3 regions of the Cytobacillus sp. EB106-05-05-XG126 genome follow, and region 1 is predicted to be linked to each of the others. Evidence: riboswitches for the same ligand, from Rfam matches in the RefSeq annotation. Region 1 holds a riboswitch; each other region holds the start of a gene.
The links. Region 1 has a riboswitch for S-adenosylmethionine ahead of AC3WTL_RS14575 (methionine ABC transporter ATP-binding protein). Riboswitches for the same ligand answer to the same signal wherever they lie in the genome.

Region 1 (3,833 bases):
CAGCCAATGCTAAAATAATGAATGATAAAAATAGTTTTTTCATGATGTGTTTCCTCCTAAGTTATCTTCTTCTGATTTTTTTGGATAAAATATTTCCGAATGACTGCAGGCCTTGAACCATGACCACTAAGATTGCAACGGTAATCAGCATGACGGTTGTATCGAATCGCTGATAGCCGTATGTAATGGCAAGGTCACCAAGGCCGCCGCCTCCGACTGCCCCGGCCATGGCTGATGCTCCGACCAGACCAATTGTCGCAATAGTGAAGCCTAATACCAGCGAACTGAGTGCTTCCGGAATCAGGAATTTAAGGATAATCTGTCCCGGTGTCGCTCCCATTGCTTCTGCCGCTTCAATGACTCCCGGATCAACCTCAAGCAATGAATTTTCTATTAATCTCGCAATGTATGGTCCTGCATAAAAGACGAGCGGCACTACGGCTGCAGCAGTTCCAATCGATGTTCCGACAATCATTCTGGTGATTGGGATGATCGCTACCATTAAAATGATGAATGGGACTGATCTGAAAATATTAATAATGCTGTTTATGATGTTAAAAACAACGGTGTTTTCCAGCAGATGCCCTTTCCTTGTCACAACAAGCAAAATCCCAAGCGGCAGTCCGATAAGAGCTGAAAACAGCAATGAGAATGCCACCATTTGGACCGTTTCGATTAAGGCTTCGATGATTTTTTCCTGGTTAACTAGCACGTGATGTCACTTCCTTTATTGAAACTTTTTCCTGGCTGATGTACTGAATAGCACGCCTGATTTCACTGTCCGGACCCTGGAATTCGACAATCAGGTTGCCAAATGGTGTTCCCTGTAATTCAGTAATATTTCCAAACAGGACGTTGAAGTCGATATTAAACTTTTTGGCGACCTGAGAAAGCAGCGGCTGCCCGGCAGAGTTTCCGACAAAGTTGATTCTGAATACCTTTTGAAGCCCCTGCTGTTTTTCAATTACTTGCTTAATGGAGTCAGGTATTTGATCATTCATAACCGTGCTGACAAAGTTTTTCGCTGTTTGTGTTTTTGGTGAAGAAAAGACATTGAAGACGGTTCCTTCTTCAATAATTTTTCCTGCTTCGATGACAGCGACACGGTCACAGATTTCCCTGATTACAGACATTTCATGGGTAATGATCAGAATGGTAATGTTGTATTCTTTATTTATTTTTTTCAGCAGCTGCAGGATCGAGCTGGTAGTCTGCGGATCCAGAGCTGAAGTAGCTTCATCACATAATAGAATGGAAGGCTGGGTTGCCAGCGCCCTGGCGATTCCGATCCGCTGCTTTTGCCCGCCTGACAGCTGATCGGGATAACTGTTCGCCTTGTCGGCAAGCCCCACGAATTCTAATAGTTCATGGACACGCTTTTTGATTTTATCTTTAGGGATCTTAGCCAGTGTGAGCGGCATCGCCACATTGGCAAACACGGTTTTGGAGTTTAAAAGGTTAAAATGCTGAAAAACCATCCCGATGTTTCTTTTCACTTCACGAATTTCTCTTACAGATAAAGCCGTCAGATCATGTCCGCTGACAATGACCTTTCCTGAAGTCGGCTTCTCCAGCCAATTGACACAGCGGATCAAAGAACTCTTTCCCGCACCGCTGAAGCCGATCACCCCGAAAATTTCACCCTTATTAATCTTTAAATCTATTCCATCCAGAGCAGCTACCTGCTGACCTCCGCTTTCATAGACCTTCTTTAAATTCTGAAACTCTATCATGCAGCATCTCTCCTTTGATGGTGTCAGGTACCAATACCACTTAAATGAACTGGTATAGGTGCCTGTCACCTTTTGTTATCTAATTATTCCTATGCGAAAACTAAGAATTATATCCTGAAATTTACCCCTTCCGCCAGAAGAGGTTTTTTGAAATCCTCTCCTTATCTTCCAGGCTATTCGCCTGCTGGATTTGGCACAGTGCAGTCTGCCTGCTGCCGAAGCTTCATTGGGCCAGGTCCCTCTGCTTCTCTCGATAAGAATTATTCATATGTTTATGAATAGAATCTTGATGTAGTATTTTTCCGCATAAAACAAAAACCCTCTTCTAAAGAAAGAAGAGGGCAGCATTTATCAATGGTCCTCTTCTTATCTTTCAAGCAATGCTTGCTGGATTTGGCACGGTACACTTTTGTCCGCTGCCGAGGTGTCATAGGGCCAGTCCCTCAACCTCTCTTGATAAGAAGATTTTTACTATGCGGTTGTTAATATGTTTATTACTTTACCATCTTAAAGAAAAGGATGTCAATCATATTTTTCAAATATTTTCACTTGATTCATTTTCATAAATTTCAGTAACTTCTTTAGAGCTATCTTTTCGGTGAATAATCACCACACCCGCTAGAGCGATCATCCCACCCACAATGGATAACATAGCTGGCACCTCCCCCAGCCAAATCCACGCAATGACAAACGCCATTACTGGAGTCAGATATAGAGAGCTCACCGCTTCAGACGCCCCCCCTATGGATGCAAGAAAAGCCAGGGCAATATATGGAATTACCGTCGGAAAAATCCCCAAATAGAGGACACTTAAAGTGGATTCGGCCGAAGCATGAAAGATCTCATTTCCGAGCCCGGGAAGATAAACCAGCATTAAAGCAGTCCCTGCCCATACCGTATACAATGTAAATGACAAAAATCCGTATTTATTAAAATATTTAGTCTGAAATACGAAATAGATGCTTTCTGAAATGGAAGCAAGGAGGACGAATAAAATACCGGTTTGGATCACAAACCCGCCTCCTGTACCAAGCGATATTAGTGCGGCACCCGCAAAACTGACAGCGGAACCAGTCCACCTTGCTCTTCCAAACCTTTCCCTTAAAAATAAAGCAGCCAAAGCAGCCGAAAAGATTGGAGTCATTGAGACAATCAAGCTTGCCGGTCCGGCGCTTACTGTTTTTTCTCCCATATTCAGTGCTGTATGATAAACCGTAAAACCAAGGAATCCCAGCATAAAAATAGCAGGAAGATCCCTTATATCCGGGAGGCGCACCTTCTTTACCAGTGCGAAGACACCAAGTGCAATAGAGCCAATTAATAGCCTGAAAAGGGCAAGGTGTTCCGGGGAGTACGATTCAAGCCCAGCCCGGATTCCCGGGAATGCGGATGCCCAGAGAATGATAATAGAACTATGCGCCCCGATAATCATAAATTTTTTATTTGCCATCTTCATCCCCCTTATCAGCATTTCCAGCCATTATCAGTGCTGCTTTTCAGGATAATCAATAACTGATACAATGTCCTCAACCAATTAGAAAAGAATTTTGCCAGCCAATTTTCATAAAGGCGGTTATATGGATGGATAAAGCACAATTGCCAAAATATCAGCAAGTTATGGAAACGATTAAAGGAAAGATATCCAAAGGAGAATGGCCAATCGGAAGTAAAATTCCAAGCCAGCGGAAACTGGCTGAAGAGTTTGGAGTAAACCGAAGCACCATTATCACTGCTCTGGAAGAACTTGCAGCAGATGGATTACTAGAGGGGAAAACAGGGGTTGGCACTAAGGTTATTAATAATACATGGACTCTGCTCGCTTCAAGGCAGTCTGCCAGCTGGAGTGAGTATATCGATACAGGGATACACAGAGCCAGCGAAAAAATTGTTCAGGAAATTAATGACTTAGAAAATGACCCCGCTTTTATACAGCTCAGCAAAGGAGAGCTTTCCCCAGAAATTTTCCCTGTACAAACAATGCAGAAAGTTCTAAAGGAAGCTGCTGATGAATTGAGTGAACTCGGTTATGAGGAACCAAAAGGGTTTTTGCCATTAAGACAGGCAGTCAGTGAGTATTTGGCAGCATCCGGAATCTTCACT
Region 2 (3,833 bases), on a different contig from region 1:
CTTGGCCGCTTCAATTACCCCTTTGTCAATTTCCCTCAAGCCGATTTCCACCATTCGGGCATAAAACGGGGCAGCACCAATAATTAATGCAGGCAATGCTGCATCCTCCCCAATCATTGTCCCAAGCAAAAACTTCGTAAATGGAATCAGTAATACAATAAGGATAATAAATGGAATCGAACGGAAAATATTGACGAACGCAGAGATAATTTTATTGATTGCTGCATTTTCCCAGATATTCCCCTTTGAGGTCAAAAAGAGCAGCAGCCCCAAAATCGCTCCTAAAATAAACGTTGCAATAACAGAAATAGCTGTCATATAGAGAGTTTCCACAGTAGCTTCCCACATGGAGTCCCATTTCACATTTGGAAACCATTCATTAAGCATTGGAAATCACCTCCACGCCCACCTGCTGAGAATGGATAAATTCAATCGCTTTTGCAACTTCCTCTGCTTCTCCATCAACATGGATGAATAGGGTACCGTAGGAGCCATTCTGCGTCTGGGAGATCTTCCCCTGCAGAATGTTAACAGTTACCTGGAAGTGACGGATCAGGTTTGTAATCAATGGCTGTTCAGCTGCTTCGCCGACAAATCCTAATTGGACTACTTTTCCTTTTGGATACAAATCGACCAGATGATCAATTGTTTCCTTCGTTTCTTCAGGCTCTGTCACCTGCTGGACAAAACGCTTTGTAATCACAGCTTTCGGATTCTTAAAGACATCCAATACAGGGCCGATTTCCACAATCCGGCCGCCTTCCATAACAGCAACCCGATGGCAAATTTTACGGATTACGTGCATTTCATGTGTAATGAGGACAATGGTTAAGCCCAGCCGCTCATTGATGTCAACAAGCAGCTCCAAAATGGAGTCTGTTGTCTGCGGATCAAGGGCAGATGTTGCCTCATCACAAAGCAGCACTTTTGGATTATTGGCTAGGGCTCTGGCAATCCCAACTCTTTGCTTTTGACCCCCGCTAAGCTGGGAAGGATAGGCATCTTCTCTTCCTTCGAGACCGACGAGTTTAATGAGCTCATCTACTCTTTTGAGCCTTTCCTGCCGGGAAACGGATGCGATTTCAAGCGGAAATGCAATATTCTCTCTTACTGTCCTCGACCATAACAGGTTGAAGTGCTGGAAAATCATGCTTATTTCCTGCCGCGCTTTTCTTAGCTTGCTTCCCTTTATCTTTGAAACCTCATTGCCTGCTACTGTTACACTGCCATGGGTAGGAAGCTCCAGCCCATTCAGCATGCGGATTAAGGTACTTTTACCTGCACCGCTGTATCCGATAACACCGAAGATTTCTCCTTCTTTTACCTCCAGGTTCACATCGTCAACTGCTTTTACCTGACCGTTTTTTGAAGAGAATATCTTCTGTACATCTTTTATGGAAATCAACGTGATAGTCACCTCTTTTATCGAAAGATACAGATAATAATTAATAGACTGCTTTTATTCCCTATTCTTCACTCTATATAGGCTTTCATGCGCAAAAGCAAAAATGCCTTTCTGCACATGAGCAGAAAGGCATAAAAAAATTTAGTCCTTTCTCTCATCTATCAAAGCTATGCTTTGAGTGAATTGGCACCATTTCAACTAATTGACGGTTGCCGGGCTTCATAGGGCACTTCCCTCCACCTCTCTTGATAAGAGCGTAACGTTCTATATTAAATTAATACTTTAAATGAATTAAGCAGTTTTTTAACTACGTTTGCTATCGTATCATAGCCATTAAAAAGGTGTCAACGATGAAATTTCAAACTTTCGGAAAAAAGTGAATGGTAAATTTTCCTTTACGCTTTTGCAGCTAGCGATGTGAGACCTGCAGCTGCTTCTATCGCCTGTTCCAGGTCTTCAATTAAATCTTCTGCATTTTCGATGCCGATCGAAATCCGAATCAGGTCCTCCGGCACTCCTGCAGCCTTTAAACCTTCCTCATCCAGCTGCTGATGAGTAGTGCTTGCAGGGTGGATAATCAGGCTCTTTGCGTCCCCGACATTTGCCACATGTGCCCATAGCTGCAAGCTATTGATCAGCTTGGCTCCAGCCTCTCGTCCGCCCGCAATTCCAAATACAGCCACTGCCCCGGCTCCTTTTGGCAAATATTTATCTGCCAAGTCTTTGTCCGGGTGGTTTTCATGACCTGGATAGAGCACCCAATTAACGGCTGGGTGCGCCTCCAAATATTCCACTACCTTTTTGGTATTGGCAACATGTTCCTTCATTCTCACATGCAGAGTCTCAAGACCCAGTGTGAACTGGAATGCACTTTGCGCACTCATTGCAGGTCCTAAGTCTCTTAACAGCTGTACCCGTGCTTTGATAATATAAGCAGCTTCGCCAATTGCTTCGCTATAGACAATATCATGGTAGCTCGGATCAGGCTCTGTAAAGCCCGGAAACTTAGGAGAATTCCAGTCAAATTTTCCGCCGTCCACAATAACTCCCCCCATTGTGGTCCCATTGCCGAGCAGCCATTTTGTCGCAGAGTGTATGACAATGTCAGCTCCATGTTCAATAGGCCTGCAAAGATAAGGGGTAGCAAAAGTGTTATCGACAATCAGCGGCACACCGTTTTCGTGGGCAATTGCGGCAACCTTTTCAATATCCAGGATTTTCAGGCTGGGGTTTCCAATTGTTTCGGCGAAGACAGCCTTTGTTTTATCTGTAATGGCACTCCGGAAATTTTCCGGATCCTTTGGATCCACCAGTTTTACCTTTATTCCATACTTGGGAAGTGTAACTGCAAATAAATTATAAGTGCCCCCATATAAATTGGATGCGGCTACAATTTCATCACCAGCTTCGGCGATATTTAAAATGGCAAGTGTAATAGCAGACTGGCCGCTGGCAAGAGCCAGCGCACCCACTCCTCCTTCAAGCATGGCCACTCTTTCCTCAAACACACTGACAGTTGGATTATGTATCCTGCTATAAATATATCCCGGTTCTTTCAGGGCAAAGAGATCTGCAGCGTGATCTGTATTTTTGAACTGATAAGCATTATTCTGATAAATTGGGACCGCCCTCGCGCCAGTTACAGGGTCAGGCTTCAGCCCCCCATGTACTCCAATTGTTTCAAAGCGGTAATTTTTCTGTTTGTCCGTCATCGCTATCTCTCCTCTATAAAAATGTTTTTATTTCATTTCTTAAAAGCAGAAAAACCCTCTTCATAAGAAGAGGGCTATATCGACTCTTCTTATCTACCAGAGCATTCTGCTCTGCTGGATTTAGCACCGTGTATTTTACCGGTTGCCGGGCTTCGCTGGGCCAGTCCCTCCGCCTCTCTTGATAAGAATATTCAGTTAATTAATATTAAAACGATATTATCATACTATTAAAAAAACGGTCAAGTATTGTGCAGTGAAATTTTCCCTAAACAGAAAAAAGACTCGAGAAGCAACTTTTTTCTGTAAGTGGTTTCAAGCATTATTTCGTTTTGGGAAATGGCATCCCTTAGCTTTACTTTTCCTGTAATCAGTGACAATACAGCTTCTTCCGATCCCGAGATTTCAACATCAAAATGGCTGGTGCGGCTTGCCTTCTGTATTTCCCCATTCGAAATTTTCAAAGGAATGCATGTGTTTCCCGCCTTAATAAGCAGAGAAAAGTTTGAACTTCTTAAGAAAAATCCAAGATGCCCTTTAGCCTTTAATTCCCGGATAAATACATCAGGTAAACTCCTCACAGCCTCACCTCTTTTAATGGGGTCAATTGACTTTAATATTCAGTAATAAAGTGCTTTAATCCTTTATTTTTCATTCGACAAAATCAGAAAGGCATTGCCTGTTTAATTGGCATTGCCTTTTCATTTCCCGAGAAATAT
Region 3 (3,833 bases), on a different contig from region 1:
CAGAAGAAAAGGCAAACCCTCTAATCCCTTCTTCAAGCTCGGCGATGACTTCTTCAAGTGCTTCCCTTGTTGGATTCAGGCTGCGGCTGTAATCATATTTTCCGAATGCATCTATATCTTTTTGATGGAAAGTGGAGGCATGCTGGATCGGTACACTGACAGCTCCTGTTTCCGGGTCGAACTTTTGATTATTGTGAAGTAATTTCGTTTGAAATGTGTAATTCGTACTCATCGTACTGCCTCCTTTAAAACCTTTGCAAAAGCATGTTGAAGATCCGCCTTCAAATCTTCTGCATTTTCGATTCCAACCGAGAAACGCAGAAGCCTGTTACAGACACCTGTTTCAATGCGGATCTCTTCTGGGATGTCCGCATGCGTTTGTGTTGCGGGATATGTTATAAAACTCTCGACTCCGCCAAGGCTTTCAGCAAAGGAGATGAGGGAGAGGCTCTGCAGAAAAGGATTCACCCAGGATTCATCCTGGACCCGGAAAGATATCATTCCTCCTTTGCCTGGATAAAGAACTTCCGTTACGGCAGCGTGGTCTGATAAGAAAGCCGCTAATTCCCGGGCATTTTTTTCATGACGTTCCATGCGAAGAGAGAGTGTCTTCATGCCTCTGATCAAAAGCCAGGAATCAAATGGGCTAAGGACTGCACCGGCAGCATTGTGGTTCATGGCAAGATCCTCACATAACTGTTTGCCTTTTGCGACAACTAAACCGGCAAGTACATCATTATGTCCTCCAAGATACTTTGTCGCACTATGGATGACAATATCAGCACCAAGCTTTAGAGGCTGCTGAAGAAGGGGGGTGTAAAATGTGTTATCAACGATCAGGAGAATATTATGCCGTTTCGCGATATCAGCTATTAACTGAATATCTGTCTCTTCCATGAGCGGATTAGTGGGAGTCTCCAGAAAAATAGCTTTCGTATTTTCGGTGATTAGCTCTTCAACATTTTCCGGAGTGCTCGTATTCACATATTTGCTCTGCAGTCCCCATTTTTTGAAGCCCTGTTCAAGCAGACGGTAGGTTCCGCCGTATAAATCCTTGGAAACAATCCACTCATCTCCTGATTTAAAGAGGGAAAGAATCGTAAGGATGGCAGCCATTCCAGAACTGCAGGCATAGCCTTGATCGCCTTCTTCAAGATCGGCGATCGCCTTTTCAAGCAGCTGGCGGGTAGGATTGCCTGTTCGGCTATAGTCAAAGCCAGTTGACTGTCCAATGCCTTCATGCCGGTAGGCGGTTGAAAAGTATACAGGCGGATTCACTGCTCCTGTTGCTGATTCGCTCCTGTTTCCGATTTGCGCTAATTTGGTGTCAATATTGTACATACTGGTAAACACTCCTTCTTTAAAATAAAAAAAGCCTTCTATAAGAAGAAGACTTTTTAATGTGAACAGCCATTCTTCTTATCTTTCAAGTTTCTAAAAAACTTGCAGGAATTAGCACCTTTTCAATCAAAATACGATTGCTGGTTGCTGAGGCGTCGTCGGGCCTTACCCTCGACCTCTCTGGATAAGAAATCAAATATTAAATTTTCTCTAAACTTTACTACAGTAAACCGTTAATAGTCAACACTTTTTTGAATATTTCATGTTATAAAAAATATCGGGCCAGGCATCTTGAGTCCTTCTGCCTAAAATATGATCTTGAACCAAAAAAACTTTCCATTACATTCTGGAAAGTTTTTTTAGGGTATTCATTCTTCAATCAAATCGTTAACCGACACATTCATTTCTTTTTCAGAATTTGCTTTTGTGTAAATGCGTGCTGTCTTAGTCTGCTCATCTACATGCTGAATGATGATCGGTATGCCATTTAAAGTAACACTGTGCATTTCAGCAGACTCAGCAATCTCTTTTGCTCTGCCTATATTCATGGAAAAACCTCCTGAATTTGAATAATTTTAATGTGCCTTAAAAAGACACATATTATTCTTTTAAAATGAGCCTGGCATAAACTGTTATAGGTAGATCGCTTTAAAGTTCAGAATATTTCCTTTATAATAATGAGGAAAATAATATTTCTTGGAGGGAAGCTATTATGCAAGAACATAGTCACTGCCGTCACAGATTTGCTGAAACAGATGGGCCAGCCGTTTTCCGGACAATTGATGGCATTGAAGTGAATGTTGCCGGCAGCTTATTCCAAAAATGTACAACATGCGGTCATTTTGATTTTCCCGTAGATACCAGAGAAGCCATTGAATCTTCCCTTAAAGAAAACAGAAAAAATACCAATGAATCGAAACAAATCTATATTAACCTGGTAGAAACTTTTTAAAGCCGAAACTTTTCGGCTTTTTTTATATGTTCAGTTATTTCTTATTTATAAATGTTTACCCATTTACAAATCATTTTATTAGAATAAGTAATTATTAAAAAATTTTTTTAATAGTTTTCCACTATATTCATGTTTTTATCTTTGTACAACTAGATTTTACGTGTTAGAATAGCTGTGGAAACGTTTTATCCTCTGAAAAATATTATTATTCGTAAAAATGAATTGTTAATCCCTTCTTATGATGGGTATTGTACTTTTAGAGAGAAAAAACGTATTGAATTATTCACTTACAAAACAGTTATGGAGGTAATTTTCCATGAAAAAGCCATTGAATGGTGAGGGACCTTTTGAACAGGGATTTCATGGCCCAAACCTTGGCTACGTTATTGAACTTTATGAAAGATATTTAGAGGATCCATCCTCGATTGATCCTGAAATGAAAGAGTACTTTGAAAAAAATGGTTCCCCTCTTACGAGTGAAGGAACGGTGCAAATGGCTTCATCTGCAAATCAGCCAATGAATGCCGGACAGCTTGAGAAAACACTTGCTGCTATTCGCCTGGCAGATAATATCCGCACATATGGCCACTTGGCTGCCGATATTTATCCACTGGGTAACAATAAATCGGAAATTGCTTTATTTGAACTGAGCAAATATGGCTTAACTGAAAATGACTTAAAAGAGATCCCTGCTGGTGTCATTACCAAAGATGCCACATATCCTTTACGCAACGGACTTGAAGCAATTGAATTCCTGAAGAGCGCTTATATGGGACCCATTGCTTTTGAATTCCAGCATATATTTGATGAAAACGAAAAAGACTGGCTTCGCCGTAAAATAGGGGCCAACAGCCACAAGCTGTCAATGCAAAAAGCGGAAAGACTGAAAGTTTTAAGAAGACTGACTGAAGTTGAGGAATTTGAAAAGTTCCTTCATAAAACTTTCGTCGGACAAAAGAGATTCTCCATTGAGGGTCTGGATACAATGGTCCCGTTACTGGATGAAATTGTTTCTGAATCCGTTTCTGATGGAGCAAAAACGATTAACATCGGAATGGCCCACCGTGGAAGGTTAAATGTGCTTGCTCATGTGCTTGGAAAGCCATATGAGATGATCTTCGCAGAATTCCAGCATGCCCCGAATAAAGAACTGGTTCCTTCTGAGGGATCCATCGGGATCAATTACGGCTGGACAGGTGACGTTAAATATCATCTTGGTCTTGATAAACAAATCAAAGATGAGAATACGACAATAGCCAGACTGACATTAGCTAACAATCCGAGCCACCTGGAATTTGTTGGTTCACTAGTGGAGGGCTACACGCGAGCTTCACAGGACAACAGAACAAAGGCCGGTTATCCTGAAGTAGATCCAAAAGCTGCTCTAGCCATTATCATTCATGGAGACGCAGCATTCCCTGGTCAGGGCATTGTAGCAGAAACACTTAATCTCGGACAGCTGACTGGCTATAATACTGGCGGTTCAATCCATATCATTGCCAATAATACAATTGGTTTCACAACCGAATCACATGATTCA

Region 2: linked by a shared signal. The riboswitch ahead of AC3WTL_RS16165 (methionine ABC transporter ATP-binding protein) and the one ahead of AC3WTL_RS14575 (methionine ABC transporter ATP-binding protein) in region 1 are both predicted to bind S-adenosylmethionine.
Region 3: linked by a shared signal. The riboswitch ahead of AC3WTL_RS05175 (methionine biosynthesis PLP-dependent protein) and the one ahead of AC3WTL_RS14575 (methionine ABC transporter ATP-binding protein) in region 1 are both predicted to bind S-adenosylmethionine.

The regions. Positions count from the first base shown of each region.
Region 1 is NZ_JBYTDU010000003.1:320,920-324,752, reverse strand. Features, by position in the region: gene AC3WTL_RS14585 (MetQ/NlpA family ABC transporter substrate-binding protein) at 1-43, opposite strand, end outside; gene AC3WTL_RS14580 (methionine ABC transporter permease) at 62-712, opposite strand; gene AC3WTL_RS14575 (methionine ABC transporter ATP-binding protein) at 702-1,733, opposite strand; SAM riboswitch class I at 1,892-1,993, opposite strand; SAM riboswitch class I at 2,097-2,196, opposite strand; gene AC3WTL_RS14570 (DMT family transporter) at 2,269-3,183, opposite strand; gene pdxR (MocR-like pyridoxine biosynthesis transcription factor PdxR) at 3,315-3,833, shown strand, end outside.
Region 2 is NZ_JBYTDU010000005.1:52,108-55,940, forward strand. Features, by position in the region: gene AC3WTL_RS16160 (methionine ABC transporter permease) at 1-387, opposite strand, end outside; gene AC3WTL_RS16165 (methionine ABC transporter ATP-binding protein) at 380-1,405, opposite strand; SAM riboswitch class I at 1,557-1,660, opposite strand; gene AC3WTL_RS16170 (O-acetylhomoserine aminocarboxypropyltransferase/cysteine synthase family protein) at 1,801-3,117, opposite strand; SAM riboswitch class I at 3,204-3,305, opposite strand; gene AC3WTL_RS16175 (SCP2 sterol-binding domain-containing protein) at 3,357-3,695, opposite strand.
Region 3 is NZ_JBYTDU010000001.1:1,031,893-1,035,725, forward strand. Features, by position in the region: gene metC (cystathionine beta-lyase) at 1-232, opposite strand, end outside; gene AC3WTL_RS05175 (methionine biosynthesis PLP-dependent protein) at 229-1,341, opposite strand; SAM riboswitch class I at 1,417-1,532, opposite strand; gene AC3WTL_RS05180 (H-type small acid-soluble spore protein) at 1,710-1,889, opposite strand; gene AC3WTL_RS05185 (hypothetical protein) at 2,054-2,293, shown strand; gene AC3WTL_RS05190 (2-oxoglutarate dehydrogenase E1 component) at 2,610-3,833, shown strand, end outside.